One region of the Streptomyces misionensis genome, then DNA from elsewhere that is predicted to be linked to it. Evidence: riboswitches for the same ligand, from Rfam matches in the RefSeq annotation. Region 1 holds a riboswitch; the other holds the start of a gene.
What was found. Region 1 has a riboswitch for glycine ahead of gcvT (glycine cleavage system aminomethyltransferase GcvT). Riboswitches for the same ligand answer to the same signal wherever they lie in the genome.
Positions count from the first base shown of each region.

Region 2: another riboswitch for glycine. It lies ahead of gcvP (aminomethyl-transferring glycine dehydrogenase); the one in region 1 lies ahead of gcvT (glycine cleavage system aminomethyltransferase GcvT).

Region 1 covers NZ_FNTD01000004.1:5,486,155-5,501,800, forward strand. Annotated here, with positions in the region: gene BLW85_RS26760 (L-serine ammonia-lyase) at 1-216, opposite strand, end outside; gene glyA (serine hydroxymethyltransferase) at 273-1,538, opposite strand; gene gcvH (glycine cleavage system protein GcvH) at 1,553-1,933, opposite strand; gene gcvT (glycine cleavage system aminomethyltransferase GcvT) at 2,064-3,182, opposite strand; glycine riboswitch at 3,227-3,339, opposite strand; glycine riboswitch at 3,340-3,437, opposite strand; gene BLW85_RS26780 (AAA family ATPase) at 3,653-4,237, shown strand; gene BLW85_RS26785 (enhanced serine sensitivity protein SseB) at 4,305-5,090, shown strand; gene BLW85_RS26790 (enhanced serine sensitivity protein SseB C-terminal domain-containing protein) at 5,186-5,998, shown strand; gene BLW85_RS26795 (ABC transporter permease) at 6,293-7,291, shown strand; gene BLW85_RS26800 (ABC transporter substrate-binding protein) at 7,344-9,092, shown strand; gene BLW85_RS26805 (ABC transporter permease) at 9,165-10,172, shown strand; gene BLW85_RS26810 (ABC transporter ATP-binding protein) at 10,169-11,254, shown strand; partial or broken gene BLW85_RS40290 (ABC transporter ATP-binding protein) at 11,251-12,370, shown strand; gene BLW85_RS26820 (M1 family metallopeptidase) at 13,022-14,413, shown strand; gene BLW85_RS26825 (trimeric intracellular cation channel family protein) at 14,461-15,120, shown strand; gene BLW85_RS26830 (alpha/beta hydrolase) at 15,029-15,646, opposite strand, start outside.
Region 2 covers NZ_FNTD01000004.1:1,581,416-1,597,061, reverse strand. Annotated here, with positions in the region: gene BLW85_RS08785 (mannose-1-phosphate guanyltransferase) at 1-374, shown strand, start outside; gene BLW85_RS08780 (DUF881 domain-containing protein) at 542-1,486, shown strand; gene BLW85_RS08775 (small basic family protein) at 1,483-1,815, shown strand; gene BLW85_RS08770 (DUF881 domain-containing protein) at 1,820-2,728, shown strand; gene BLW85_RS08765 (FHA domain-containing protein) at 2,919-3,749, shown strand; gene ftsR (transcriptional regulator FtsR) at 3,792-4,529, shown strand; gene BLW85_RS08755 (bifunctional nuclease family protein) at 4,615-5,088, shown strand; gene BLW85_RS08750 (MerR family transcriptional regulator) at 5,347-5,991, shown strand; partial or broken gene BLW85_RS08745 (DNA polymerase IV) at 6,046-7,474, shown strand; partial or broken gene BLW85_RS40875 (PRC-barrel domain-containing protein) at 7,609-7,767, opposite strand; glycine riboswitch at 7,887-7,981, shown strand; gene gcvP (aminomethyl-transferring glycine dehydrogenase) at 8,156-11,041, shown strand; gene BLW85_RS08730 (TOBE domain-containing protein) at 11,105-11,524, opposite strand; gene BLW85_RS08725 (ABC transporter ATP-binding protein) at 11,552-12,631, opposite strand; gene modB (molybdate ABC transporter permease subunit) at 12,691-13,578, opposite strand; gene modA (molybdate ABC transporter substrate-binding protein) at 13,575-14,396, opposite strand; gene BLW85_RS08710 (molybdopterin-dependent oxidoreductase) at 14,601-15,083, shown strand; gene BLW85_RS08705 (TOBE domain-containing protein) at 15,097-15,489, opposite strand; gene BLW85_RS08700 (APC family permease) at 15,512-15,646, opposite strand, start outside.

The sequences.
Region 1 (15,646 bases):
CTCCAGACCGAGCAGGACCGCCTTGGGGGTGCCGTGGCCGTGCCCGGTCGCGCCGAGCGAGCCGTACAGCTCGCAGCGCAGGGCGGCGACCGAGTCCAGCAGTCCCTCGTTGCGCAGCCGGCGGACGAACATCCGCGCCGCGCGCATCGGGCCTACCGTGTGGGAACTGGACGGACCGATGCCGATCGAGAACAGGTCGAAGACCGAGATGGCCACGGTCACTCCTTGGGGCAGTGGTGGGGCACTCCTCGTCGAGTGCCCCACCAGGTGACTTACTTGCTCAGACCCGGGTAAAGCGGGTGCTTGTCGGCCAGGGCCTTCACCCGGGCCTTGAGGGACCCCGCGTCGTAGGACGGCTTGAGCGCCTCGGCGATCACGTCCGCGACCTCGGCGAAGTCCTCGGCCGTGAAGCCGCGGGTGGCGAGGGCGGGCGTGCCGATCCGCAGACCCGAGGTGACCATCGGGGGCCGCGGGTCGTTCGGGACCGCGTTGCGGTTGACCGTGATGCCCACCTCGTGGAGGCGGTCCTCGGCCTGCTGCCCGTCCAGCTCGGAGGCGCGCAGGTCCACCAGGATCAGGTGCACGTCCGTGCCGCCGGACAGCACGTTCACCCCGGCCGCGCGGGCGTCGTCGGCCGTCAGGCGCTCGGCGAGGATGCGGGCACCCTCCACCGTACGGCGCTGGCGCTCCTTGAAGTCCTCCGAGGCGGCGACCTTGAAGGAGACCGCCTTGGCCGCGATCACGTGCTCCAGGGGGCCGCCCTGGAAGCCCGGGAAGACGGAGGAGTTCAGCTTCTTCGCGAACTCCTTCTTCGCGAGGATGATGCCGCCGCGCGGGCCGCCCAGGGTCTTGTGGGTCGTGGAGGTGACCACGTCCGCGTGCTCGACCGGGTTGGCGTGCAGCCCCGCCGCTACCAGGCCCGCGAAGTGCGCCATGTCGACCCACAGGTAGGCCCCGACCTCGTCGGCGATCCGGCGGAACGCGGCGAAGTCCAGCTGCCGCGGGTACGCCGACCAGCCGGCGATGATCACCTTGGGGCGGTGCTCCTTGGCGAGCTTCTCGACCTCGGCCATGTCGACCAGGCCGGTCTCCTCGTCCACGTGGTACGCGACCACGTTGAACTGCTTGCCGGAGAAGTTCAGCCGCATCCCGTGGGTGAGGTGGCCGCCGTGCGCCAGGTCCAGGCCGAGGATGGTGTCCCCGGGCTGGGCCAGCGCGAACAGGGCCGCCTGGTTGGCGGAGGCGCCGGAGTGGGGCTGCACATTGGCGTACTCGGCGCCGAACAGCTCCTTGATCCGGTCGATGGCGATCTGCTCGGTGACGTCGACATGCTCGCAGCCGCCGTAGTAGCGGCGGCCCGGGTAGCCCTCGGCGTACTTGTTGGTGAGGACCGAGCCCTGCGCCTCCATCACCGCGAGCGGCGCGAAGTTCTCGGACGCGATCATCTCCAGCGTGGACTGCTGGCGCAGCAGCTCGGCGTCGACCGCGGCCGCGACCTCGGGGTCCAGCTCGTGCAGGGGCGTGTTCAGGACAGTCATGGGGCTACGACTCCTCAGCCGGCGATGTGGGCGTCGTACTCGGCGGCGGAGAACAGGTCCTGCGGCTCCTGCGAGACGCGGACCTTGAACAGCCAGCCGCCCTCGAAGGGCTCGGAGTTCACGAGCGACGGGTCGTCCACGACGTTCTCGTTGATCGCGGTGACCTCGCCGGTGACGGGGGAGTACAGGTCGGAGACCGACTTGGTGGACTCCAGCTCACCGCAGGTCTCGCCCGCGGTCACGGTGTCGCCGACGGCCGGAAGCTGGGCGTAGACCACATCGCCGAGCGCGTTGGCCGCGAACTCGGTGATGCCGATCGTCGAGACGCCGTCCTCGTCGGCGCCCGACAGCCACTCGTGCTCCTTGCTGTAACGCAGCTGCTGGGGGTTGCTCATGGCCTGAATTCTCCTGTACGCGCGGGAGTGCTGATGACGGGGGGAGTGCGGGGACCGCCGCTGGGCGGGTGAATGTGCGCAGGGTCACGTGCCCGCCCGGGGCCGGGCGGGGGCGGGACCGGGGCGCCGGTTACTTCCGGCGCTTGTAGAACGGCAGGGCCACGACCTCGTAGGGCTCGTGGTTGCCGCGGATGTCCACGCCGACGCCCTCGGTGCCCGGCGCCGCGTGCGCCGCGTCGACGTAGGCCATGGCGATCGGCTTGCCCAGCGTGGGGGAGGGGGCGCCGGAGGTGACCTCGCCGATCACCTGGCCGCCGGCGACCACCGCGTACCCGGCGCGCGGGACGCGGCGGCCCTCGGCGATCAGGCCGACCAGGACGCGCGGGGGGTTCTGCTCGGCGCGGGCGGCGGCCTCGGTGAGCGCCGCGCGCCCGACGAAGTCGCCCTCCTTCTCGAACTTGACCACGCGGCCGAGCCCGGCGTCGAAGGGGGTCAGGGCGGTGGTCAGCTCGTGCCCGTACAGCGGCATGCCCGCCTCCAGGCGCAGCGTGTCGCGGCAGGACAGGCCGCACGGCACCAGACCGACGCCCTCGCCGGCCTTGGTCAGCGCCTGCCACAGCTCGACGGCGTGCTCGGGCTTCACGAACAGCTCGAAACCGTCCTCGCCGGTGTAACCGGTGCGGGCGATCAGCGCGGGGACGCCGGCGACCGTGCCGGGCAGCCCGGCGTAGTACTTCAGGCCGTCCAGGTCGGCGTCGGTGAGCGACGTGAGGATGCCGGGGGACTCGGGGCCCTGCACGGCGATCAGCGCGTAGGCGTCCCGGTCGTCGCGGACCTCGGCGTCGAAGCCCGCCGCGCGCTCGGTCAGCGCGTCCAGGACCACCTGGGCGTTGGAGGCGTTGGCGACGACCATGTACTCGGTCTCGGCGAGCCGGTAGACGATCAGGTCGTCCAGGATGCCGCCGTCGGCCTGGCAGATCATGGTGTAGCGGGCGCGGCCGACGCCGACGGAGGCGATGTTGCCGACCAGGGCGTGGTTCAGGAAGGCGGCCGCCCCGGCGCCGGTGACGGTGATCTCGCCCATGTGGGAGAGGTCGAACAGACCCGCCTTGGTCCGCACGGCCACGTGCTCGTCGCGCTCGGAGCCGTAGCGCAGGGGCATGTCCCAGCCCGCGAAGTCGGTCATCGTCGCACCGAGCGAGCGGTGCACGGCGTCCAGCGCGGTGTGTCGGAGTTCGGTACTGCTCATCGGTCGGTCGTCTCCCAGGGCAACAGGGATGGGGCGAGGAACGTTCCTCCCCATCTGTCATCGGAACCTGAGAGGTTCGCCGGGACCGCCACGGGGGCGACCACGGCTTGCACCTTGGGTGGAGCCACTGTCACAGCGACCCGCTTTTCAGATGTGCCTCGCCCGCGCGGTAACGGGGCCTGAGAGATTCAAGGGAGGGACTTGCTCCTTCGGCGCCCCAGCGCAGACGGCTGGGGACTCTCCCGCGCGGATTCAAGCGGCCGGTATGCAGTTGGCGGCCACATCATTGCACGTCGCACCCGTGCCCGTCAGGGCCCGCATCCGTAACCGGCCCGTGGCGGTGCGCGCACCCGACCGTCGCACGGGCTCCATTACCTTCTCTTTACCGCCGGCGGGCAGAAAACAGACCGGGGCGGACGACCGGCCGGGGGCGGGGGAGCCGACCCGGGCCAGGGGACGAGGGGGCGGGCATGGCGGACCGGACACGGGCGTGGGACCTGCGCGAGCGGGCGGGCCACGCGCCCCGCACCCTGCGCTTCGGCCCGCGCGACCTCGTGGTTCTCAGCGGACTGCCCGGCAGCGGCAAGTCCACGCTGATGCGCCGCGCGGTCACCGGCCGCCGCGTCGACTCCCAGGACACCCGCGAGCGCTTCGCCGCCCGGCTGCCCCGGTGCCTGCCGTACGCCCTCTACCGCCCCCTGGTGCGCGCCGCCCACTACCTCGCGCTGCGCCGCGCCCTGCGCACGGGGCAGCCGGTGGTGGTGCACGACTGCGGCACCCAGCCCTGGGTGCGCGCCTGGCTCGCCCGCTCGGCCCGGCGCGCCGGCGGCACCCTGCACCTGGTCCTGCTGGACGTGCCCGAGCAGACGGCCCGCGCGGGCCAGCGCGAGCGCGGCCGCGGCGTCTCCGGGTACGCCTTCGCCCGCCACCGCCGCACCACGGCGCGGCTGCTCGGCGCGGTGCAGCGCGGCGAGCTGCCCGCGGGCTGCGGCTCCGCGGTGCTGCTGGACCGGCCCGCGGCGGACGCGATACAGCGGATCGTGTTCACGGGGTAGCGGCTCCGTCACCGCCACCCGATAGCCTTCGTGGTCCCAGCAGTGGTTCCCAGCAGGCGGTAGGCAGATGGACTTCCCGGCGGACATTCCCGCTGACTTCCCGGCACAGACGCACCCCCACCCGCACGGCGGTTGGCCCGGCAACGAACTCGAGGAGGTGCTGTCGGCCTCCCTCGGCATACCCGCGGCGGGCGGCCGGATCATCGAGGTCCTCGGCCGCAGCTTCCTCTGGGTGCCGCTGCCCAACGGCGGCGGTCCGGGCAGCGGCCCGCTGGACCTGCCCGGCCTGGAGATCGACGGCCAGGCGTACGTCCCGGTCTTCAGCTCCGAGGAGCAGCTGCGCCAGGCGACCGGCTCCCACATGGCGTACACCATCGCCCCGGCCGTGGAGTTCGCCCGCGGACTGCCCCCGCAGGCCGGCATCGCGGTCAACCCCGGCGGCACGGTCGGCATCCCGCTGCCGCCCGAGGCCGTGGCCGAGCTGTGCCGCGCCGGCGGCACCCCGCTGGACGGCCCGGCGGCCGGCGGCCGCGTCCGCCTCTTCGAGCCCGACTGGCAGGACGACCCGGTCGACTTCTTCTCCGCCGCGTCCGCCGAGTTCGCCGCGACCGGCGTGGTGCTCACCGCCCGCCGCTGCCTGGCCGCCATCGAGACGGCCGACCCGGTCATGTTCGTCGGTGTCGAACTCTCCCAGTGGGAGGGCGACTTCCGCGCCGCCCCGCTGGAGGCCCTGGGCCGCGCCCTCGGCCGGGTCCCGGTCCGGTGGCCGGTCAACCTGATCCTCCTCGACGTCACGGACGACCCGGTCGCCGAGTGGCTGAAGTCAAGCGTCCGACCCTTCTACGTTCGGTAGGCCGGGCACCCGCGTACGAACAACGGGGCCGGAGCTCATCGGCGCATAAGCTGTCCCCACACGCGGGGCATGATGAAAAAGAAGGGCATGACAAGGTGAGCGCCACCCACAGCGGAAGCGTCGAACACACGCTGCGCCACGTCACGCCCGGACGCTACGACGCCTACGAGGCCCTCCTCCGCGCCCTCGCCACCCCCTCCGCCGGCCAGATCTGGATGCTGCTGTGGCACGGTCAGGCCGGCTCCCCGGACGCCCAGTACGGGAACATGGAGGTCGACGGCTTCCACTACGCCCCCTGTGTGACCTCCGCCCAGGAGCTGTCGGCCAGTGGCTGGAACCGTTCCTACGAGGTGATCGACGGCCTGGACGTCGCCCGCACCCTCTACCCCGACCACTACGGCCTCTGGCTCAACCCGCACGCCCCCGGCGGCGGCGTCGGCATCCCCTGGCTGGACCTGCGCCGCATCGCCACCGGGCTGGACCGCCAGCCCGCCGGACCGCTGCGGCTGTCCGAACCGGGCATCGAGATCCCGCAGTTCTACGCCCTGCTCGCCCAGCACGCCCACCGCACCCCCGCGCTGCGCTCCCTGCGCCGCGCCTGGGTGCAGCCCGCGCTCGGCGCGCCGTACCTCGCCATCGGCCTCGACCTGTACGACGCCTCGCCGGCCGCCGTCGACTCGGTGCGCGCGATGATGCAGCAGTCCGTCGGCGCCGTCCCGGAGGGCCTGCCGGTGTCCACGGTCGCGCTGACCGACGACCACGACCCGGTGGTGATGTGGATGCGCGCCAACGCCCGGCCCTTCTACGACCGCGAGGCCCACGCCGCCGCGCCCGCCCCCGCGCCCCAGCCCCAACTCCGGGCCCCCGCGCCGGGGTACGGGTATCCCCCGGTGCACGGCGGCTACTGAGCCACCACCGGTACGGGCGCCCCTGCCGCCGTACCTCCCGAACCGCGGCATTACGGCGTTGTGTCCCAACTGCCCCGTGTCCGGGGGGCGTTACCCACTGTTCGGATAACGGAATCCTCCGGAGTGCATCACGGTTGCGCATACTTTCACCGTCAGCTCTGGCGAGTGATCGCAACGACGCTGAAGACTCCCGACTCAGACATGAGGCCGAGCCTCGTGATCGATGGCAAGTCGACAAAGCCGCAAACCGCGGCAGCGCAGGCCGGTCACCACCGGCGAGAGGGGTCGCACATCGTGACCGCACCGATCGAGACCACCGGGGCGGCAGCCGACGCGCAGCCGGAGGCTGTGCTCGCGGGAGCCGACAAGGGGCGGATCGAGGGTCGTTCCCTGGGCCAGATCGCCTGGGCCCGGTTCAAGCGGGACAAGGTCGCCGTGGCCGGCGGGGTCATCGTGATCCTGCTGATCCTCCTGGCCATCCTCTCGCGCCCCATCCAGGCACTCTTCGGCCTCGACCCCAACGCCTTCCACCAGGACCTGATCGTCCCGGACACCTCGCTGCCCAAGGGCAGTTGGGGCGGCATGAGCATGGACCACCCGCTCGGCGTGGACCCCAAGTTCGGCCGGGACATCGCCACCCGTGTCATCGAGGGCTCCTGGGTCTCCCTGGTCGTCGCCTTCGGCGCCACGATCCTGTCCAACGTGATCGGCGCGATCATGGGCGTGATCGCCGGCTACTACGGCGGCCGGGTCGACTCGATCATCAGCCGGCTGATGGACGTCTTCCTCGCCTTCCCGTTGCTGCTGTTCGCCATCGCGATCTCCGCCACCCTCCAGGGCGGCGCCTTCGGTCTGAACGGGCTGCCGCTCCACCTCGCGGTGCTCATCTTCGTGATCGGCTTCTTCAACTGGCCCTATCTGGGCCGGATCGTGCGCGGCCAGACGCTGGCCCTGCGCGAGCGCGAGTTCGTCGACGCGGCCCGCGGCATGGGTGCCAAGGGCCCGTACATCCTCTTCCGCGAGCTGCTGCCGAACCTGGTCGGCCCGATCATCGTCTACTCGACGCTGCTCATCCCGACCAACATCCTGTTCGAGGCGTCCCTGAGCTTCCTCGGCGTCGGCATCCAGCCCCCGCAGGCCTCCTGGGGCGGCATGCTCCGCGAAGCGGTCACCTACTACCAGGTCGATCCCCAGTACATGATCGTGCCGGGCCTGGCCATCTTCATCACCGTCCTGGCGTTCAACCTGCTCGGCGACGGTCTCCGCGACGCTCTCGACCCGCGCAGCCGCTAGGCAGCCAGAGAGCCCATCAAGTTTCCGATCAATGGAGGGGAAGCAGACCATCATGCGAAGGTCAGCGCTGGCCGCGGTCGCGGCCATCGGCTCCGCAAGCTTGCTGCTCGCAGGCTGCAGCAAGGCCGATGACAACAAGGACACACCGAAGGCGGCCGGCGCCAACGCGGCGACCAAGGGAGTCGTCAACGCGTCCGACAAGAAGGGTGGCACGGTCACCTACGAGATGTCGGACGTGCCGGACTCCTTCGACCCCGGCAACACGTACTACGCGTACATGTACAACTTCAGCCGTCTCTACGCGCGTCCGCTGATGACGTTCGAGCCCGGCCCCGGTTCCAAGGGCAACACCCTGGTCCCGGACCTCGCCGCGAGCAAGGGCGTCGCCAGCGACGGCGGCAAGACCTGGACGTACAAGCTGCGCGCGGGCCTGAAGTACCAGGACGGCACGCCGATCACCTCGAAGGACGTCAAGTACGCCGTCGAGCGGTCCAACTTCGCGCGTGACGTGCTCTCGCTCGGTCCGAACTACTTCCAGCAGTTCATGAAGGACGGCGACAAGTACAAGGGCCCCTACAAGGACAAGAGCGCCAAGGGCCTGTCCTCGATCGAGACGCCGGACGACACCACGATCGTCTTCCACCTCAACCGTGCCTTCCAGGAGTTCGACTACCTGGTCGCCACGCCGCAGACGGCTCCGGTGCCGCAGGCCAAGGACGACGGCGTCGACTACGTCAAGCACATCGTGTCCTCCGGCTCGTACCAGTTCCAGAGCTACCAGGAGGGCAAGCAGGCCGTCCTGGTCCCGAACAAGAACTGGGACCCGAAGACCGACCCGCTGCGCAAGCAGCTGCCCGCCAAGATCGTCGTCAACCTGAAGGTCAACCCGGAGACGATCGACAAGGACCTCCAGTCCGGCGACGCCACCGTCGACCTCGTGGGCACCGGCGTCCAGGCCTCCACCCAGGCGGACCTGCTCAACTCCGCCGACGGCAAGGCCAGCACGGACAACACCTACGGCGGCCGTCTGGTCTACGCGGCGATCAACACCAAGCTGAAGCCGTTCGACAACGTCGCCTGCCGCAAGGCCGTCGAGTACGCCATCGACAAGGTCTCCGTGCAGACCGCCATGGGCGGCCCGATCCGCGGTGACATCGCCTCCACCGTGCTGCCGCCGGACATCACCGGCTACCAGAAGGCGGACGTCTACGCGACCGCCGGCAACAAGGGCGACATCGCCAAGGCCAAGGACCAGATGAAGGCCTGCGGCCAGAAGACCATCAACACCAACATCACGGCGCGGTCCGACCGCCCGGGTGAGGTCGACGCGGCCACCGCGATCATCAACTCGCTGAAGAAGGTCGGCATCAACGCCACCCTCAAGCAGTACCCGGCGGGCAAGTACTTCACCGACTACGCGGGTGTGCCGAAGTTCACCGAGAAGCAGAACATCGGCCTGATGATGATGCAGTGGGGTGCCGACTGGCCCTCCGGCTACGGCTTCCTGCAGCAGATCCTGAACAGCAAGGCGATCAGCCAGTCCGGCAACACCAACCTGTCGCAGTACTCGAACAAGAAGGTCGACGGCCTGCTCGCGCAGGCGATCGCCGAGCCGGACACGGCCAAGCGCAACGCCCTGTACGCGCAGATCGACAAGCAGACGATGGACGACGCCGCGCTGGTCCCGCTGACCTACTTCAAGGTTCTGCTGTACCGCTCGCCGTACGCCACCAACGTGGTCTCCACGGCCGCCTTCAGCGGTCAGTACGACTACCTCAACCTCGGCACCACGAAGAAGTAGCAGCCCCGGAAGGCAGGTGAAGGCATTGGTGCCCGCGGGTTTCGCGGCCCGCGGGCACCAGCGCCGGTCCCCGTGATCTCGTACATCCTCCGCCGGACGTTCGCGGCAGTGATCCTGCTGCTGGTCGTCACCGCGGTCACCTTCGCCATCTTCTTCCTGCTGCCACGGCTCGTCGGCCAGACAGCGGACCAACTGGCGCAGCAGTACATCGGAAAGAGCCCGTCGAAGGCGGACATCGCCGCGGTCAAGCACAACCTCGGTCTGGACCAGCCCGTCTACGTCCAGTACTGGCACTTCATCAAGGGGATCGTGGTCGGCACCGACTACAACCTCGGCCCCAAGACGGTGCACTGCGACGTTCCCTGCTTCGGCTACTCCTTCAAGGATCACGTCGCGGTCTGGTCGCAGCTCACCTCGCGCATCCCGATCACCCTCTCGCTTGCCGCGGGTGCCGCCGTGCTGTGGCTGCTCTCCGGTGTCGCGGTCGGTGTCGTCTCCGCGCTCAAGCCGCGCTCGCTGTTCGACCGCACCTTCATGGGCGTCGCCCTCGCCGGCGTCTCGCTCCCGATGTTCTTCACGGGCAACCTGGCGATCCTGCTCTTCACCTACAAGTGGCCGATCTTCGGCCGCACCTACGTCCCGTTCACCGAGAACCCGGCGCAGTGGGCCAACACCTTGTTCCCCGCCTGGTGTTCGCTCGCCCTGCTGTACTCCGCGATCTACGCCCGGCTCACCCGCTCGGGCATGCTGGAGACGATGAACGAGGACTTCATCCGCACGGCCCGCTCCAAGGGCCTGCCCGAGAGCACCGTCGTCGTCCGGCACGGTCTGCGGGCCGCCCTCACCCCGATCATCACCGTCTTCGGCATGGACGTCGGCCTGCTGCTCGGCGGTGCGGTGATCACCGAGTCCGTGTTCTCGCTGCCCGGTGTCGGCCAGTACGCGGTCCAGGGCATCACCGACAACGACCTGCCGAAGATCCTCGGCGTGACCCTGCTCGCCGCAGCCTTCGTCGTCATCGCAAATCTCCTGGTGGACGTGCTCTACGCCGCCGCCGACCCGCGGGTGAGGCTCTCGTGACCGAACTCTCCAAGACCACCAAGGACGAGACCGCCGGCGACAAGGCGCCCTCGGCCTTCCTTGAGGTCCGCGACCTCAAGGTGCACTTCCCGACCGACGACGGCGTCGTCAAGTCCGTCGACGGGCTCTCCTTCTCGCTGGAGAAGGGCAAGACCCTCGCCATCGTCGGCGAGTCCGGCTCCGGCAAGTCCGTCACCTCGCTCGCCGTCATGGGCCTGCACCGGCTCGGCGCGCGCGGCAAGAACGTGCGGATGTCCGGCGAGATCTGGCTGAACGGCAAGGAGCTGGTCGGCGCCTCCCCGGACGAGGTGCGCAAGCTGCGCGGCCGCGAGATGGCGATGATCTTCCAGGACCCGCTGTCGGCGATGCACCCGTACTACAAGGTCGGCGACCAGATCGTCGAGGCCTACCGGGTGCACCACAAGGTCAGCAAGAAGGTCGCCCGGGCGCGCGCCATCGAGATGCTCGATCGCGTCGGCATCCCCGAGCCGGCCAAGCGCGTCGACGGGTACCCGCACGAGTTCTCCGGCGGTATGCGCCAGCGCGCCATGATCGCCATGGCGCTGGTGAACAACCCCGAACTGCTCATCGCGGACGAGCCCACCACCGCCCTCGACGTCACCGTCCAGGCGCAGATCCTCGACCTGATCCGGGACCTCCAGAAGGAGTTCGGGTCCGCGGTCGTCATGATCACCCACGACCTCGGCGTGGTCGCCGAGATCGCCGACGACGTCCTCGTGATGTACGGCGGCCGGTGCGTGGAGCGCGGCCCGGCCGCGCAGGTCTTCGAGAAGCCGCAGCACCCCTACACCTGGGGCCTGCTCGGCTCGATGCCCCGCATCGACCGCGAGACCTCCGAACGGCTCATCCCCGTCAAGGGCCAGCCGCCGAGCCTCATCAACGTCCCCTCGGGCTGTGCCTTCAACCCGCGCTGCCCGTACGCGGACATCCCCGAGGGGAACGTCAGCCGCACGGTGCGCCCCGAGCTGGAACTGGTCGGCGCCGGACACTGGTCCGCCTGCCACCTGTCGGCCGAGGACCGTGAGCGGATCTGGACCGAAGAGATTGCGCCGAAGCTGTGAGTGAGACGAAGAAGACGGACTCCGTCGCCGAGGCCACGGTCCCCGGGCAGGCGTCGGCTCCGGACGAGCGCGAGGTGCTGCTCAAGGTCGAGAACCTGACCAAGCACTTCCCGATCAAGAAGGGCATCCTGCGCCGCCAGGTCGGCGCGGTGAAGGCCGTCGACGGCATCGACTTCGAGGTGCGCAGGGGTGAGACCCTGGGCGTGGTCGGCGAGTCGGGCTGCGGCAAGTCGACCATGGGCCGGGTCATCACCCGCCTCCAGGACCCGACCGGCGGACAGATCACCTTCGAGGGCCAGGACATCACCCGGCTGTCGACCGGCGACATGCGCCCGCTGCGCCGCGACATCCAGATGATCTTCCAGGACCCGTACGGCTCCCTGAACCCCCGGCACACCATCGGCTCGATCGTCTCGGCGCCGTTCCGGCTCCAGGGCGTCGAGCCGGAGGGCGGGGTGAAGAAGGAGGTCCAGCGGCTGCTGGAACTGGTCGGTCTGAGCCCCGAGCACTACAACCGCTACCCGCACGAGTTCTCCGGCGGCCAGCGCCAGCGCATCGGCATCGCCCGCGCGCTCGCCCTGAAGCCGAAGCTGGTCGTGGCCGACGAGCCGGTCTCCGCGCTGGACGTGTCGATCCAGGCCCAGGTCGTCAACCTGATGGACGACCTCCAGGAGGAGCTGGGCCTGACCTACGTCATCATCGCCCACGACCTCTCGGTGGTCCGGCACGTCTCGGACCGGATCGCGGTGATGTACCTCGGCAAGATCGTCGAACTGGCCGACCGCAACGCGCTGTACGAGGCGCCGATGCACCCGTACACCAAGGCGCTGATGTCGGCGGTGCCGGTGCCGGACCCGCAGCGCCGGGGGCAGAAGAGCGAGCGCATCCTGCTGCGCGGCGACGTGCCCTCGCCGATCGCCCCGCCGTCGGGCTGCCGCTTCCACACGCGGTGCTGGAAGGCGACGCAGATCTGCAAGACGACCGAGCCGAAGCTGGTGGAGCTGAAGCCCGGTCAGCGGGTCGCCTGCCACCACCCGGAGAACTTCGCCGACCAGGCCCCGCAGGACACGGTCCTGCTGTCGGCGGCGAAGGAGGCGTCGGAGCTGGTGCCGGACGCGGTGACGTCCGGTGGTGCCGGGGAGCCCGGGACGGAGACCGCGTCCGGATCCGCGGGCGACGCGAAGCCCGGGTCCGGTGCGGCGAGCGGCTCGAAGGCGGAGGCCGGGGCGGACGAGAAGGCCGAGGCGGGAGCGAAGCCTGAGGCGGACGCGAAGGCCGAGGCGGACGAGAAGCCTGAAACGGACGCGAAGACCGAGGCCGACACCGACGCCAAGCCCGACACCCAGTCCGAGGGCGCCAAGTCCGAGGGCGCGAAGTCCGAGGCGGCGTCCGGGACGAAGGCGGAGCCCGCGACCGAGTCCGAGACCTCCAAGCCGGAGACCTCGGCGGAGGCCGGGGCCGCGGCCGGTTCCGAAGCGGAGTCCGCTTCCGTTCCGGAGTCCGCCTCCGAGGCCGCTCCCGGGTCCGCCTCCGAGGCGTCCGGCGGGTCCGCTTCCGGGTCCGGGCCGGAGGCCGACGCCCCCGCCGGGCCGGAGGCCGAGGCCGCCGCCGAGCCCGCGGCACAGTCCGCGAAGCCGGCCAAGGCGAAGAAGCCGCGCGGCAAGTAGCCCAGAACCTCCACGCAAGGGCATGTACATGCCTGGACGGGAGAGTGCAGAGTCGTCCGTGCCCGACATCTGGTCGGTACACGCTCGAAAGGGACGACTCATGGCACTCTCCCGTTCGGCACGTGCAGGGGCCGTCGCCACCGCGGCGGTCTCCTTCCTCCTGATCGGCGCGGCCCCCGCCCCCACCCCGGGCGCTCCCGGCATCGGCGACCCCTACTTCCCGAACCTGGGCAACGGCGGCTTCGACGCCCTGCACTACGACCTCGACATCGCCTACGCCCCCGATACCGGCCGCCTGGACGGCCGTACGACCCTCACCGCCCGCGCCACCGAGGCCCTCTCCTCCTTCGACCTGGACCTCCAGCAGCTGGAGATCACCAAGATCCAGGTGAACGGCAGACGGGCCGCGTTCAGCCGGGACGGCGACGAGGTCACCGTCACCCCGCGCGGCGCGCTGGCCAAGGGCCGGCGCTTCACCGTGACCGTCACCTACGGCGGCGTACCCCAGCCCCTCAGCGGCCCCATCGTCTTCGGCTCCGAGTACGGCTGGATGAAGACCGCCGACGGAGTCTTCGTCGCCTGCGAGCCCAACGCCGCCTCCACCTGGTTCCCGTCCAGCGACCACCCGTCCGACAAGGCCACCTACGACATCCGGATCAAGGCGCCCGAGGGCCTGACCGGCGTCTCCAACGGCGTGCTGGTCTCGACCCGCGACAAGGGCGGCTCGACGTACACCCACTGGCGCGAGTCGAGGCCGATGGCGACGTATCTGGCCACCGCCACCATCGGCAGGTTCGACGTGCGCACCGGCCGCACCCCCGGCGGCACCCCGGTCTACGTCGCCATCGACCCGGTGCTGAAGAACGGCAACGGCGTCGACGTGTACGCGGTCACCGCCGAGGCCACCGACTACTGGTCGAAGCTCTTCGGGCCGTACCCGTTCGAGGAGACCGGCGCCATCGTGGACGACATGCCCGAGGCCGGGTTCTCGCTGGAGGTGCAGTCCAAGCCCGCGTACTCGGCCGTGCGCGGCGAGGGGACCATCGTGCACGAGCTGGCCCACCAGTGGTTCGGCGACTCGGTGAGCGTGGCGCGGTGGAAGGACATCTGGCTCAACGAGGGCTTCGCCACCTACGCCCAGTGGCTGTGGTCCGAGCACCGGGGCACCCGCTCGGCGCACGACTCCTTCCTCGCCGAGTACAACGCCACGCCCGCCGGCTCCTCCTTCTGGCGGACCAAGGTCGCCGACCCGCAGCGGGACACCATGTTCGCGTCGGCCGTCTACGACCGCGGCGCCATGACGCTCCAGGTGCTCCGCGAGCGGATCGGCGACAAGGCGTTCTTCGAACTGCTGCCGGCCTGGACGAAGCTCCACCGGTACGGCAACGCGGACACCGCCGACTTCATCCGCCTCGCCGAGCGCGTCAGCGGGCAGCAGCTCGACGACCTGTTCGACACCTGGCTGTTCACCACAGGTAAACCTGCCCTGTGAGCCTGGCTTTGTAAGGTTCAGGCCGGGCGACAGGTGAGAATGTCAGGGTGCAGCTCCAACAGTTCTTCAGCCCCTCCGTCCAGCACACGCTTGACGTGATCGGCATCTTCGTCTTCGCGATCTCCGGCGCCCTGCTGGCCGTCCGGAAGAACTTCGACGTCTTCGGCATCGCCGTCCTCGCCGAGGTCACCGCGCTGGGCGGGGGGCTCTTCCGGGACCTGGTCATCGGGGCCGTGCCCCCGGCGGCCTTCACGGACCTCGGGTACTTCGTCACCCCGCTGCTCGCCACGCTCGTCGTCTTCTTCCTGCACCCGCACGTGGAGCGGATCCAGACGGCGGTCCTGGTCTTCGACGCGGCCGGCCTCGGCCTGTTCTGCGTCAGCGGTACGACGAAGGCGTACGGCTACGGCCTCGGCCTGACCGCGTCGGCGACCCTGGGCCTCGCCACCGCGGTCGGCGGCGGTGTGCTGCGCGACGTCCTCGCCAACGAGGTCCCCTCGCTGCTGCGCTGGGACCGCGACCTGTACGCGGTCCCGGCGATGGTCGGCGCGGGCATGGTGGTGCTGTGCATCCGCTACGACGCGCTGACCCCCCTCACCAGTGGGCTCGCGGCCGTCACGGCCTTTGTGCTGCGCCTGCTCGCGATGCGGTACCACTGGCGAGCGCCGCGCGCGTGGAACCGCCGGTCGACGGTGACCGAGGAGTAGTCCCGGCCGGTCCCGCGGCGCTGCCGGTGGTGCCGGCCGTGCCGGTGGGGGAGCCGGCCTTCCCGTGGGCCGACCCCGCGCGGCCGGTCAGCGAGTGGTCCGTGCCCCGGGCGTGGCTCTGGCCCATCTGGAGCGTCAGCCAGCGGAACACCGTGGGGACCTGCGGCCGCCACAGCGCCATGGTGTGACCGCCCGCGCTGTGCGGCAGGAAGACCACGTGCACGGTGGTCGGCGCCTTGGCGACCGACTCCAGCGCCATGCCCGCCTCGTAGCCGTCGCCGGACTCGCCGGAGGCGTAGAGGGCGACGGGCGGCGGCACGGCCGCCTTCTTCAGCAGCAGGAACGGGTTGTTCTCGGCGCGCAGCGCGGGGGTCTGCGCGGCCAGCGAGTTGCGCTCGCCGATCGGGTCGTTGTAGCCGGACATGCTCACCGCGGCCCGGTACCGCTCGGGGTGCGCCACGGCCAGCTTGACCGCGCAGTGCGCGCCCGCCGAGTAGCCGGCCACGGCCCAGCCCTGCGGCGCCGG
Region 2 (15,646 bases), 3.9 Mb from region 1:
TCGTCCCCGAGTTCGGCAGCGTGTTCGACGGCACGGCGGCCTTCGTGCGGCTGATCGGGCTCGTGGCGCGCACCCAGCTCACCCTGAGCCAGATCGACGCGCGGATCCCGCGGGCGCACGTCCTCAAGCGGGACCTGGCCACACCGTGGGCCGTCAAGGGTCTGGTGATGCGCCGGGTGGTCGAGGCGGCCGGAGACCGCTCGGTGGACACCACCGACGGGGTGCGGGTCGTGGAGACGGACGGGCGCTGGGTGATGGTGCTGCCCGACCCGGCCGAGGCCGTCACCCATCTGTGGGCCGAGGGCCCCGACGACGCCTCCGCGCAGGCCCTCCTGGACGAGTGGTCGGCCGTCGTGGACAGCGCCGGGCGGTGACGCCCGCAAGGGCCTGAGAAGGCTCTGACCTGGCCCTGGCGGCGTGCCGTGCGGCGGACGGGGCCGCAAAGGGTGCCGCACGCGTGCGTGCCGGACATGTGTCCCCAAGGGGGCCTGTCCGGCACGCCGGTGGGGCCATTCGGAGGTATCGCGCGCGACGTGCGACGATGTGCGGCATGCCGCAGCAACCCCCCGTTCGGAGCAGCCCCGCGCGGCCGCGCCGCCCGGACGCCTCCATGTCGTTGATCACCAACGTCATGGACCACAGCCTCGACGACGGGTACGCCGAGGCCGCCGCCCGGAAGAAGTCCCAGGGCGAGGGCGGCCTGCCGAAGACCCTGAGGGCGAAGCTGGGCCTCGCGGGCGGTCTGGTGCTCGCGGCCCTGGTCGTGACCGTAGGGGCGGCGCAGGCGCGCGTGGCGGCGCCCGTGGTGGCCAAGGAACGCCAGGAGCTGATCGACCGCGTCGACAAGGAGACCGCGGACGCGGACAGGCTCCAGGGCAGCGTCGACAAACTCCGTGACGACGTCAGCGCGCGCCAGCGGGCGGCGCTGAGGGCGAGCGGGGGCAGCGCCGAGGCGGACCTGGTGGGCATGCTGTCCGGCGCCACCGAGGTGCACGGTCCGGGCGTCAAGCTGGTCGTGAACGACGCCAAGGAGGCCAGCTCCGGTGGCGACGGCTCCAACCCCAGGGAGACGGCGGGGTTCTCCGACACCGGCCGGGTGCGCGACCGTGATCTCCAGCGCGTCGTCAACGGGCTGTGGCAGTCCGGCGCCGAGGCCGTCTCCATCAACGGGCAGCGGCTGACCGCCCTGTCGGCGATCCGGGCCGCCGGAGACGCGATACTGGTCGACAACCGGCCGCTGGTGCCGCCGTACACCGTGCTCGCGGTGGGGGACGGGCCCAGGCTGAGCAATGACTTCCAGAACAGTGCGGACGGCCTGTACCTGCATGCCCTGGAGCAGAACTACGGCATCCGCGCCACCATCTCCACCCAGCCCGACGTCCGGTTGCCCGCGGCGCCGAGCGTGATCGTACGCACGGCGAGGCCGGACACCGCTGACGGCGGCAAGACCGACAACACCGAGAAGACGAAGAAGGGCACATCGTGATCGCCGTACTGGGCCTCGTCGTGGGAGTCGTGGCCGGCCTGTTGGTCCGGCCCGAGGTTCCGGCGGTCGTGGAGCCTTATCTGCCGATCGCCGTCGTCGCGGCACTGGACGCCGTCTTCGGTGGTCTGCGGGCCATGCTGGACGGCATCTTCGACGACAAGGTCTTCGTGGTGTCCTTCCTGTCGAACGTGGTCGTGGCGGCCCTGATCGTGTTCCTCGGCGACAAGTTGGGCGTGGGTGCGCAGCTGTCCACGGGTGTCGTGGTCGTCCTCGGCATCCGGATCTTCTCCAACGCCGCGGCGATCCGGCGGCATGTCTTCCGGGCGTGAGGCGATGAGCGACCAGTACGACCGCGAGGACGAGAACGGCCGCGGGCGGCACGGCGGCCACGAGGAACCCGACCGCCCCGGCGGGCAGGGCGAGCGGCCGGAGAACCGGCTGCGCAAGGAACTGCCGGCCGAGGTGCCCGCCCCGCCGCCCGGCGCCGGACGGGCACCGGGCCCGCGCCCGCAGGAGCCGCTGACCGGCCGTCAGCGGCTGGTCAAGGGAGTGTGGCCGCCGCGCCTCACCCGGCCCCAACTCATAGTGGCGCTCCTGCTGTTCGGTCTCGGCTTCGGCCTGGCCGTCCAGGTGGCGTCGAACAGCGACACCGACAGCGCGCTGCGCGGCGCACGTCAAGAAGATCTTGTTCGCATCCTGGATGAACTGGATTCGCGTACTCAGCGTCTTGAAGACGAGAGGCAGGGACTCGAGAAGCAGCGTCAGGAGCTCCAGAGCAGCTCCGACCAGGCCGCGGAGGCGCGCCGGCAGACCGCCGAGAAGGAGAGGCAACTCGGCATCCTGGCGGGCACCGTGGCGGCTCAGGGTCCCGGCATCACCATGACGATCGAGGACACGAAGGGGACGGTCCAGTCCGACATGCTGCTCGACACCATCCAGGAGCTGCGCGCGGCCGGTGCGGAGGCGATCCAGGTCAACGGCGTCCGTGTGGTGGCGAACACCTACTTCGCGGACGCGGGCAGGAGCGTGAGCGTGGACGGGAACAAGATCAACGCCCCTTATCGTTTCAAGGTCATCGGCAAGCCGCAGGACCTCGAGCCGGCGCTGAACATCCCGGGAGGCGTGGTGCAGACTCTGGAGAAGGAGCAGGCCACGGTCTCCGTCGCACAGTCGGGCAAGATCGTCGTGGACGCCTTGCGACAGGCGAAGCAGCCTGACTACGCTCGGTCGTCCTCCCAGTGAACCGCTGGTGCATGGGGGCCTTCCGGCAGGGGCATGAGGTTGCGGGGGGTCGGCGCACCGACGAGGTGGCGCGTGGTGGAAACTGTCTGGTGGGCACGGACGTTGTGTGGGTGTCCGGGTCGGCCGGTGTCGGCAATCAGGGTTCGTCCTGCCCCACGGGCGGGTCTGTTTCGGTCAAGGGGAATCGCCCGTGAAGTTGTTTGCGAAGTGGTTCGGCAAGAGCGCGCGAGAGGGTGGCGACAACGCGACCGCTCGTCATCGCGCACAGCCTGACGCACAGGGTCAGCGGCCGCTGTTCCGGGACCAGGTGGCTGGTCCGGGTGGTGACATTTCGGGAGGCCAGGGCGCGCCGTCAGTTGACCCTGCCCAGTCCCGCGGCATAGGTTTCGGGCAACCGTCAACCTCAAGTACGGGTGGAGACTTTGGTCCCGGCCCGTACGCGTCCAACGCCTCGGCGGGACAGCCGCGGCAGGAGGATCCGTCCATGTCGGCCCTGGTGTGTACGAGGTGCGGTAACCGCAACGCGGAGAACGCCCGCTTCTGTTCCAACTGCGGTGCGCCGCTGCGTCCTGGAGCCGTGCCCGAGCGCGCCTCCGAGACGACGTCCACGATCTCGATCTCCGGCCTCGAGGCGTACGACGCGGAGGCGACCGGCCAGACGCCGATGCCGATGCTGTCGCCGGAGGCGCAGGCCGCGGTGGAGGCGCTGCCGGCGGGCTCGGCCCTGCTGGTGGTGCGCCGCGGCCCGAACTCGGGCAGCCGCTTCCTGCTGGACGGCGACCTGACGACGGCCGGCCGTCACCCGCAGAGCGACATCTTCCTGGACGACGTGACGGTCTCGCGTCGCCATGTGGAGTTCCGCCGCTCCCCGGACGGCTCGTTCACCGTCGCCGACGTGGGCAGCCTCAACGGCACCTACGTCAACCGCGAGCCGATCGACCAGGTCGCCCTGCAGAGCGGTGACGAGGTGCAGATCGGCAAGTACCGGCTGGTGTTCTACGCGAGCCGGCAGGGCATCTGACCCGCCCCCGGACACGCTCCGGGGGTAACCCAGGGAAGGTCCATGCTTCAAACGCCGAGCGGCGGTGCCGGAAGCGGTACCGCCGCCAGGGACAGTGGGCTGATGAGCATCGGCACGGTGCTGAACGTGCTGCGCGAGGAGTTCCCCGAAGTCACCATCTCCAAGATTCGTTTCCTGGAGGCGGAGGGGCTCATCGAGCCGCAGCGGACCCCTTCGGGGTACCGCAAGTTCAGCGCCGGTGACGTCGAGCGCCTCGGACACGTCCTGAGAATGCAGCGGGACCACTATCTGCCGCTCAAGGTGATCCGTGAGCACCTGGACGCCATGGAGCGGGGCGAGGCCGTCCCGCTGCCCGTGGTCGGGCGCCAGCGCGGCGGGGAGGACGCCCTGGAGGTGCTGGAGGGGCCCACGGTGGCCAGGGTCGGCCGGGCGGAGTTGCTGGCGGCCGCGGACATCGGCGAGGCCGAGCTGGCGGAGTGGGAGTCGTACGGGCTCCTGGTGCCGCTCGCGGACGGGTCGTACGACGCGGAGGCCGTCACCGTGGCCACCCTCGTCGCGGAGCTGGGGCGCTTCGGGATCGAGCCCCGCCATCTGCGGGTGATGAAGGCGGCCGCCGACCGGGAGGCCGGGCTGGTCGACCAGGTGGTGGCCCCGCTCAAGCGCCACCGCAATCCGCAGACCAGAGCGCTCGCCGAGGCCCGCACGAAGGAGCTGGCGGCGCTCACCATGAAGTTGCACGCGTCCTTGGTGAAGACCGCCCTCGGGGTGCGTCTGCCCTGATCCGGGGACGTCGGACGGGGCCGGATCGGGCTGCTGTGCCCGGCCCGACTACCCAAACGTCCCGGGCACGGCCTAGGGTTGCTGTGTGAACGAGCTCGATGTCGTAGGTGTCCGGGTCGAAATGCCCTCCAACCAACCGATCGTGCTCCTGCGCGAAGTGGGGGGCGACCGTTACCTCCCCATCTGGATCGGGCCGGGGGAGGCGACGGCGATCGCCTTCGCCCAGCAGGGCATGGCCCCGGCCAGGCCGCTGACCCATGACCTGTTCAAGGACGTGCTGGAGGCCCTCGGTCAGGAGCTGACCGAGGTACGCATCACCGACCTGCGGGAAGGCGTCTTCTACGCGGAGCTGGTCTTCGCCAGCGGAGTCGAGGTCAGCGCCCGGCCCTCCGATGCCATAGCGCTGGCCCTGCGCACCGGGACGCCGATCTACGGCAGTGACACGGTGCTGGACGACGCGGGCATCGCCATTCCGGACGAGCAGGAGGACGAGGTGGAGAAGTTCCGCGAGTTCCTCGACCAGATCTCGCCCGAGGACTTCGGCACCAGCAACCAGTGAGGGCTCCCGGCGCCGGGCGTCCGGGTGATCCGGCGGCCGGTCCGGGGCCCGGCGCGGCCCGCTGCCGGGCAATTGCCACCGGCGATTGAGAGCGTCCTACGGGTTCCCGCGAGGGCATTCGGCTAGCCTTTCCCCGCGGTGGGACACGGGAAACCACTCCTTGGGTGATTATCACTCGGCGTGCCGAGTGTGGCGATCGTTGACGCACCCCTGGTGACTGCCTACCGTCGAGAAGGCAGGTCAAGGACGGAGGTCGGCGTGAGAACCAGCGGCGACGGTACGGCTGGGGGTGCTCCCGTGCGCGGTTTCGGGGAGAGCGGTCCGTACCCGGTTCACAGCAGCGCGGTGGATCACGCTCCGCAGCGGCCGACGGCGGTGCCGGACGGCGGAGGGGCGGCGTCCATGACGTCCGAAGAGATCGGCTACCGGGGGCCCACGGCCTGTGCGGCGGCCGGCATCACCTATCGACAGCTCGACTACTGGGCGCGCACCGGCCTGGTCGAGCCGAGTGTGCGGCCCGCGTACGGGTCGGGCACCCAGCGTCTGTACAGCTTCCGGGACGTCGTGGTCCTGAAGATCGTCAAGCGGTTCCTGGACACCGGGGTCTCGCTGCAGAACATCCGCTCGGCGGTGCAGCACCTCAGGGAGCGCGGTTTCCGGGACCTGGAGCGGATGACGCTGATGAGCGACGGCGCCACCGTCTACGAGTGCGGCTCGCCGGACGAGGTGCACGCCCTGCTCCAGGGCGGCCAGGGCATCTTCGGGATCGCGGTCGGCGTGGTGTGGCGGGACGTGGAGAGCGCCCTGTCCCAGCTGCACGGCGAGCGGATCGACACCGGCGAGACCCTCGTCGGGCACAACCCGGCGGACGAGCTGGCGCGGCGCCGCAACCGGGCGGTCTGACCGGCCCCTTCCGGCACATGGGCATTGTCAGTGCCGTGGTGCAGCATCGGAGATGTGAGAAACGCGCCCACGATCCTGCATCTCGACATGGATGCCTTCTACGCCTCGGTGGAGCAGGCGTCCAAGCCGAGCCTGCGCGGGAAGGCGGTCGTGGTGGGCGGGCTCGGACCGCGCGGAGTGGTCGCCACCGCCTCCTACGAGGCACGGGTCTTCGGGGTGCACTCGGCGATGCCGATGGCGCAGGCGCGCCGGCTGGCGCCCCACGCCGCGTATCTGGTGCCGCGTTTCCCGCTCTACCGCGCGGTCAGCGACCAGGTGATGGCGCTGCTGCGGGAGCTGTCGCCGCTGGTGGAACCGCTGAGCCTGGACGAGGCGTTCGTGGACCTGGCGGCCGGGGGGACGGCGTGGGACGCGGAGTCGGCGCGGCGAACCGGCGTCCGACTGCGCGAGGACATCCGCGCCGCCACCGGGCTCGCCGGGTCGGTGGGGCTCGCCGCCTCCAAGATGCTCGCGAAGATCGCCTCCGAGGAGGCCAAGCCGGACGGGCTGGTGCTCATCGAGCCGGGCACCGAGCGGGCGCTGCTGGGACCGATGCCGGTGCGCACCCTGCCGGGGGTGGGGCCGGCCACCGGCGACCATCTGCGGCGGGCCGGGATCACCACGGTGGAGGAGCTGGCCGAGGCGGGCGAGGCCGAGCTCGTACGGCTGCTCGGCAAGGCGCACGGACAGGCGCTGTACGCCATGGCCCTGGCCCGGGACGAGAGGCCGGTGGTGGCCGAGCGGGAGGCCAAGTCGGTGTCGGTCGAGGACACGTACGACGTGGACATCCACGACCGGCCGCGGATCGGGTTCGAGGTGCGGCGGCTCGCCGACCGCTGTGTGCGGAGGCTGCGCGAGGCGGGGCTGTCCGGGCGGACGATCGTCCTGAAGGTGCGGCGGTACGACTTCTCGACGCTGACCCGCTCCGAGACGCTGCGAGGTCCCACGGACGACCCGGAGGTCGTCCGGGAGGCCGCCGGGCGGCTGCTGGACTCCGTGGACACCACCGGCGGGGTGCGACTGCTCGGGGTGGGCGTCACCGGGCTCGCCGACTACACCCAGGAGGACCTGTTCGCGCAGGCGGCCAAGCCGTCGCGGGAGGCGTCGCCCGAGGAGCCGGTGGCCGAGTCGGCGGCGGCGCCCGAGTCCGCCGCCCCGCACTGGCGGGCCGGCCAGGACGTACGGCACGACGAGTTCGGCCATGGGTGGGTGCAGGGCAGCGGCGTGGGCCGGGTGACGGTGCGGTTCGAGACCCCCCAGTCGGAACCCGGCCGGGTGCGGACGTTCCTCGTCACCGACCCCGCGCTGCGGCCGGCCGACCCCTTGCCCCTGGTGCCGGTGCCCGCCGGGCGGGGGCAGCCGGAGTCACGTCTCCTCTGAGCCCGCCAGTTTGCCGAAGTCGTGGTCCGGGGCCGCCGTCGGCGGGGGCACGTCCAGGCCGTAGTGGTGGTAGAGCTGGAGTTCCTGTTCGGGGGAGAGATGGCGGCCCACGCCGAAGTCGGGGGCGTCCTTGATCAGGGAACGGTCGAAGGGGACGTGCAGGGTGCCGTCGACGAGTTCACTGGGTTCCAGGGGGACGAAGGCGTCCCGGGAGAAGAGGCCGGTGCGTATGGCCGCCCACTCGGGCACGCCGGTCGCATCGTCCAGATACACCTCGTCGATCGTGCCGATCTTCGTACCGGTGCGGTCGAAGGCCTTGCGGCCGATCAGGTTGCGCGGATCGATGTCGGTCTGCACGGTCCCTCTCCCTCCACGTGGTCGCAACTCATCCGTAAGCACTACGAAAGAGCACTTTCACCGCGGCGGCCACTTGAGGAACCGGCCGTTGACCTCGCTGGTAGGCTGATTGCGGCTGCTGACCCCGTGCGGGAGAGTCCTCCGATCACCTCGGAGGCGCCGAAGGAGCAAATCCTCCCCGGAATCTCTCAGGCTCACGTACCGCACGGACGAGGTCACTCTGGAAAGCAGAGCGGGTGTCGACGGCTTCCGCTCTCACCGACGGTGAAAGCCGGCGTCGCGAGGCGTCCGGTGAAGCTCTCAGGTCGAGATGACAGAGGGGGAGGCCGTCGGGGCACCCGCGCCGTGGTGCCCTTCGAAGGTCGCGTCAGACCAGGAGGCCTCCGCAATGACCGCCCATCGCATTCCGCTCTCCGAGCTCGAAGCGGGCATCCCCTTCGAACAGCGCCACATCGGCCCCGACCAGGAGGCGCGGGCCAAGATGCTCGCGCAGGTCGGCTACGGCTCCCTGGACGAGCTGACCGCCGCCGCGGTCCCGGATGTGATCAAGAACGCCGACGCGCTCGACCTGCCGGGCGCCCGCACCGAGGCCGAGGTGCTGGCCGAACTGCGCTCGCTCGCCGACCGCAACCAGGTCCTCGGCTCCATGATCGGCCTGGGTTACCACGGCACCTTCACCCCGCCGGTCATCCTGCGCAACGTCATGGAGAACCCGTCCTGGTACACGGCCTACACGCCCTACCAGCCGGAGATCTCCCAGGGCCGTCTGGAGGCCCTGCTGAACTTCCAGACCATGGTCGCCGACCTGACCGGCCTGCCCACCTCGGGCGCCTCCCTGCTGGACGAGGGCACGGCCGCCGCCGAGGCCATGGCGCTGTCCCGCCGCATGGGCAAGAACAAGAAGGGCCTGTTCCTGGTCGACGCGGACGCCCTGCCGCAGACCGTCGCCGTGATCCGGACCCGCGCCGAGCCGACCGGTGTCGAGGTCGTCGTCGCCGACCTCAGCGAGGGCATCCCGGCCGACATCGCCGCCCGGGACATCAACGGCGTGCTGGTCCAGTACCCGGGCGCCTCCGGTGCCGTACGCGACATCAAGCCGCTGATCGAGCAGGCCCACGAGCTGGGCGCCCTGGTCACCGTCGCCGCCGATCTGCTCGCCCTGACCCTGCTGACCTCTCCGGGCGAGCTGGGCGCGGACATCGCCGTCGGCACCACCCAGCGCTTCGGCGTCCCGATGGGCTTCGGCGGGCCGCACGCGGGCTACATGGCGGTGCACGAGAAGTTCGCCCGCAGCCTGCCCGGCCGCCTGGTCGGCGTGTCCGTCGACGCCGACGGCAACAAGGCCTACCGGCTGGCCCTGCAGACCCGCGAGCAGCACATCCGCCGCGAGAAGGCCACCAGCAACATCTGTACCGCGCAGGTGCTGCTCGCCGTCATGGCCGGCATGTACGCCGTCTACCACGGTCCCGAGGGCCTGCGGACGATCGCCCGGCGCACCCACCGGTACGCCGCGATCCTCGCCGAGGGCCTGCGGGCCGGCGGCGTGGACCTGGTGCACGGCGCGTTCTTCGACACCGTCACCGCGCGAGTGCCCGGCAAGGCCGCCGAGATCGTCGCCGCCGCCCGGGACAACGGCGTCAACCTGCGTCTGGTCGACGCCGACCACGTCTCCATGGCCTGCGACGAGACCACCACGCGGGCGCACCTGGCCACCGTCTGGTCCGCCTTCGGTGTCCAGGCCGACATCGAGGCGCTGGACGCGAGCGCGCCGGACGCGCTGCCGGAGGCGCTGCTGCGCGGCGACGACTACCTCACCCACCCGGTCTTCCACCAGCACCGCTCCGAGACCGCGATGCTGCGCTACCTGCGCAAGCTGGCCGACCGCGACTACGCGCTCGACCGCGGCATGATCCCGCTGGGCTCCTGCACCATGAAGCTCAACGCGACCACCGAGATGGAGCCGGTCACCTGGCCGGAGTTCGGCGCGCTGCACCCCTTCGCGCCCGCCGAGCAGGCCGAGGGCTACCTCACGCTCATCCGCGAGCTGGAGGACCGCCTGGCCGAGGTCACCGGCTACGACAAGGTCTCCCTCCAGCCGAACGCCGGCTCCCAGGGCGAGCTGGCCGGTCTGCTGGCGGTCCGCGGCTACCACCGCGCCAACGGCGACGAGGGCCGCACGGTCTGCCTCATCCCGTCCTCCGCGCACGGCACGAACGCCGCCAGCGCCGCGATGGCCGGCATGAAGGTCGTCGTCGTCAAGACCGCCGAGGACGGCGAGATCGACGTCGAGGACCTGCGGGCCAAGATCGAGCAGTACCGCGACGAGCTGGCGGTGCTGATGATCACCTACCCGTCCACGCACGGTGTGTTCGAGGAGCACGTCGCCGACATCTGCGCCCGGGTGCACGAGGCCGGCGGCCAGGTGTACGTCGACGGCGCCAACCTCAACGCGCTGGTAGGCCTCGCCAAGCCGGGCCACTTCGGCGGCGACGTCTCGCACCTCAACCTGCACAAGACCTTCTGCATCCCGCACGGCGGCGGCGGTCCCGGCGTCGGCCCGGTGGCGGTCCGCTCGCACCTGGCGCCGTACCTGCCCAACCACCCGTTGCAGCCGGCGGCGGGCCCCGAGACGGGCGTGGGCCCGGTCTCGGCGGCGCCGTGGGGCTCGGCGGGCATCCTGCCGATCTCCTGGGCGTACGTCCGCCTGATGGGCGGCGAGGGCCTCAAGCGGGCCACCCAGGTGGCCGTGCTGTCCGCCAACTACATCGCCAAGCGCCTGGAGCCGCACTACCCGGTGCTCTACACCGGCCCCGGCGGCCTGGTCGCGCACGAGTGCATCATCGACCTGCGCCCGCTGACCAAGGCGACCGGTGTGAGCGTGGACGACGTGGCCAAGCGCCTGATCGACTACGGCTTCCACGCGCCGACCATGTCGTTCCCGGTGGCCGGCACGCTGATGATCGAGCCCACCGAGTCCGAGGACATCACCGAGCTGGACCGGTTCTGCGACGCGATGATCGCGATTCGCGCGGAGATCGACAAGGTCGGCTCCGGCGTCTGGCCGGCGGAGGACAACCCGCTGCACAACGCGCCGCACACCGCGGCCGCGCTGGGCGGCGATTGGACGCACGCCTACAGCCGCGAGGAGGCCGTCTTCCCGGCGGGTGTGTCGGTGGCCGACAAGTACTGGCCGCCGGTGCGCCGCATCGACCAGGCCTTCGGGGACCGCAACCTGGTCTGCTCCTGCCCGCCGCTGGACGCGTACGAGGACTGACCGGTCCGCGGCGAACCGCGCGCCCCGAGGGCCCCGTCCGGATGTCCGGGCGGGGCCCTCGCCCTATGCGGTCGCCAGTGCCACTTCGGTCGCCTTGACCAGGGCCACCACGTCGGAGCCGACGAACAGGCCGAGGTCGGCGGCCGCCTCCTTGGTGACGGCCGCGGTCAGCTCGCCGCCGGGGACGGCGACGCGCACGGTGGCCATGACGGCGCCGGTGGTCAGACGGGTGATGGCGCCCGGGAGCTGGTTGCGGATCGACAGGCCCGCCACGCGGTGCGTGGCGAGGGACACCTCGGTCGACTTCACCAGGGCGCGCACCGGCGTACCGGGCGCGAGGGCCAGGTCCTCGGCGGCGTCCCGGGTGATCGCCGCGGTCAGGTCCTGCCCGCCGTCCAGGCGGACCTCGACGATGGCCATCGCCTCGCCGGGGTGGACCGCCGTGACGGTGCCGGGGAGCTGGTTGCGGATGCTCAGGGTCATGGTCACCCACCGTAGGCGCCCGAGGGATCAGGCCGGGTACGCGTGGGTCTGCGTCGCCTCGACTGTCGCCCAGACCGGTGCACCGGGCCGCAGCTCCAGCTCGGCGGCGGCCATCGTGGTGAGGTCGGCGGCGAGGGCGAGTTCACCGGTGAGGTCGGCGCGGATCCGGTCGCCGTGGGTCTCCAGTCCGGCCACCTCGCAGCGCCAGGAACTGCGGGCGGCGGTGCCGGTGGGCCGCTCCTTGTGGAGGGTCACGGCGGACGGCGGGAAGGCGACGAAGGCCGGGCCGGACAGTTGCTCGGTGGTGGTGATCTCCGGCCCGGCGTCCAGTCGTACGGTGTGGCCCCCGGCCTCGCCCCGGTAGAGGTTCAGGCCGACGAGCCGGGCGATGTAGTCCGTGCGCGGGCGGCGGGCGATGTCGGCGGGGGTGCCCTCCTGGACGACCCGGCCGTGTTCCACGACCACCAGCCGGTCGGCGAGCACCATGGCGTCCAGCGGGTCGTGCGTGACGAGGACGGCGACCGCCTCGAACTCGGCCAGATGCTGTCGCAGCCGGGCCCTGACCTCCAGCCGGGTGCGGGCGTCGAGGGCGGCCAGCGGCTCGTCCAGCAGGAGCAGCCGGGGCCGGGTGGCGAGCGCGCGGGCGAGGGCCACGCGCTGGGCCTGGCCGCCGGAGAGCCGGCGCGGCTTGGCGCCCGCGTGGTCGGCGAGCCCCATGCGCTCCAGCCAGGCCGCGGCCACCGCACGCGCCTCCGCCTTGCCCAGGCCCTGGCAGCGCGGCCCGAACGCCACGTTGTCCAGCGCGGACAGGTGCGGGAAGAGCAGGTAGTCCTGGAAGACCACGCCGACCGGGCGGGACTCCGGCGGGACCCGTTCCAACGGGGCGCCGTCGAGCCGCAGATGGCCCTCGGTCAGGGGCACCAGGCCGGCCAGCACGCGCAGCGCCGTGGTCTTGCCCGCGCCGTTGGGCCCCAGCAGCGCGACCACGTCCCCGGGCGCCGCCGTCAGCGCCATGTCGAGGCGGAAGGAGCCGCGGTCCACGACAAGCCGCGCGTCGAGCCCCTGCCGGTCGGTCCGCGGCAGCCGCGGGGCGGCGACGTCGGTCATCGGTTCGCGATCCTTCGCCACGGGTCTCATGGGCGTCGTGCGCCGTCCTGCCGGCATGGTCACACCCCTGTCAGCCATCGGTCGCGCAGTCCCGCCAGCACCGCGATGGAGACGGCCAGCAGCACCAGGCTCAGGGCGATCGCGGCCTCGGGGTCGTTCTGCAGGGCGAGGTAGACGGAGAGGGGCATGGTCTGGGTGCGGCCGGGGAAGTTGCCCGCGAAGGTGATCGTGGCGCCGAACTCGCCGAGGGCGCGCGCCCAGGCCAGCACCGCGCCCGCCGCGATGCCGGGCGCGATCAGCGGCAGCGTGACCCGGCGGAACGCGGTGAACCGGGAGGCCCCAAGGGTGGTCGCGGCCTCCTCGAAGCGCGGGTCCGCGGCGCGCAGGGTGCCCTCGACGCTGATGACGAGGAACGGCATGGCGACGAACGCCTCCGCGATGACGACGCCCGCGGTGGTGAACGGCAGCGTGATCCCGAACCAGGAGTCCAGCCACTGGCCGACGACGCCGTTGCGGCCCAGGGCGAGCAGCAGGGCCACACCGCCGACGACCGGCGGCAGCACCAGCGGCAGGGTCACCAGGGCCCGCACGAGGCCGCGTCCCGGGAAGTCGGTGCGGGCCAGCAGCCAGGCCAGCGGCACGCCGAGGACCAGGCTGACGGCGGTCGCCGCGGTGGCGCTGACCAGCGACAGCTGGAGCGCCTGCCACACCTCGGCACTGGTCAGCCGGTCCGGCAGGCTGCGCCAGGGCGCGCGCACCAGGAGCGCGAGCAGCGGCACCAGCAGGAACGCCAGGGCCAGTACGCCGGGGAGCAGCAGGGGCAGCGGCGCGCCGCGGCGGCCCGCGGCGGTGCGCCGGGCGCTCGTGCCCCCGGTGGCGGTACGGCGGCGCCGCGGCCGGTCCGTGCGGAGGCCGGTCGCGGCGCCGGGTTCGAGGGGAGGGGTCACGGCTTGAGGAACCCGGCCCCGCCCAGCACCTTCTGGCCCTCGGCGGAGCGCACGAGGGCGATGAACGCCTTGGCGGCCCCGGCGTTCTCCGAGTTCTTCAGCAGGGCGATCGGGTAGTCGTTGACGGCTTCGGCGGACTCGGGGAACTCCACGCCCTCCACCTTGTCACCCGCGGTGTGCACATCGGTCTTGTACACCACCGCCGCGTCGGCCTCCTTGAGTTCCACCTTGTTCAGGGCGCTCTTGACGTCCTGCTCGTAGGAGACCGGGGTGAGCGTGAGGTGGGCGGCGTCCAGGGCCTTCTGCGCGGCGGCGCCGCACGGCACCGTCTTGTCGCACAGGACGACCTTGAGGCCGGGCCTGGCGAGGTCCTTGAGGGAGGCGACCTTGCCGGGGTTGCCGGGCAGGGTGGCGATCTCCAGCTGGTTGCGGACGAAGGTGGCCGGGGTGCCGGCCGCGTCCCCGGCGTCGGTGACGGTCGCCATGGTCTTGGGGCTGGCGGCGGCGAAGACGTCGGCGGGGGCGCCGCTGGTGATGCTCGCGGCGAGGGTGTCGCTGCCGCCGAAGTTGAACCTGACCTTGGTGCCGGGATGCCGCCGCTCGAACTCCTTGCCCAGGGTGGTGAAGCTCTCCTGGAGCGAGGCGGCGGCGAAGACGGTGACCGTGCCGGACGGCTTCGAGGAGGCCGGACCGGACGTGTCCGAGGCGGCGCCCGACGAGTGGGTCGAAGAGGAACAGGCGCTGAGGGCCAGCAGGGCGGCGGCTCCCGTGCCGGCCGGCCGCAGCACTCGCCGGGTCCGGCGCATGGAACGGGTCATCACGGATCTACTCCCTGGATCGACGGAACGACGGTCGCGCCCTGACAGGCCGCTGTGTTCGGCCTTGCCGTGATGATACTGCCGCATCTGCCAGGTGTAAGTCCCTTGTTGCTTCGCATGAGCCATGATCCTTATCGGAGTGGCTTGCATGTGCGTTTGTATGGCACCCGGCGGCGGGTACCGTCCAGCCGGAGGTGGTCGCAGGTGACCCTCGCCCGGCTCGCCCTGACCGGTGATCTCGTGAGACCCGCCCGGCTGACCGTGCCGGACCTGCTGTCCTGGCCGCAGCACCGGGTGGCCGTCAGCTTCGAGTGCGCGACCAGCGGCATGCGGCACCACCGGTTCACCGGGCCGCGGCTGTACGACGTCCTGGCCGACGCGGGGCCCGGCTTCGACCCGGGGCGCCGCAAGGACCGGCTGCGCTTCCTGATCGCCGTCACCGGCACCGACGGCCACCACGCGCTGCTGTCCTGGGCCGAGATCGACCCGGACTTCGCCGACGCCCCGGTCCTGCTCGGGGTGAGCATCGACGACACTCCGCTGGACGCCGCCGGCCCCCAGCTGGTGCTGCCCCAGGACCGCTGCGGTGCCCGGCACATCAGCGGGATCACGGCGATCCGGGTGGACGGGGGGTACGGAAGCGCCGGGCCGGCCCCGGCCGCCGCCGCGCGGGCCCCGGCACGGTGAGGAACGGCGGTGGTCAGGCGCGGTCGATGTGCACGTTGGTCGACTTCACCCGGGCCGTGGCCTCCATGCCGACCTCCAGGCCGAGTTCCTCGACGGCCTCGCGGGTGAGCAGGGACACCAGCCGGTGCGGGCCCGCCTGGATCTCCACCTGGGCGGCCACGTCACCGAGCTTGATCGCGGTGACGATGCCGGGGAAGGCGTTGCGCACGGAGGTGTAGGAGGGCTCCTCCTCGCCGCCGCCCTTGGCCAGTTCGACGGAGAACGCGGCCAGGTCCCGGCCGTCGATGAGCCGCCTTCCCGCCTCGTCGCGATGGGTGGCCACCCGGCCCGCGTCGGCCCAGCGGCGGGCGGTGTCCGGGCTGACGCCGAGCAGCCGCGCCGCCTGGCCGATGGTGTAGTCCTGCATGGCGATCACCATAGGGCCGGGCTCAGCCCGTGTGCACACGCGGCCGGCGGGCCCGGTCCGGCTCGGCCTCGCGCAGCACCTCGCGGGTGACCGGGGCGACCTCGCCCTGCCCGAAGAGGAAGAAGCGCAGGAAGTTGGCGAACGGGCTGCCCTCGGT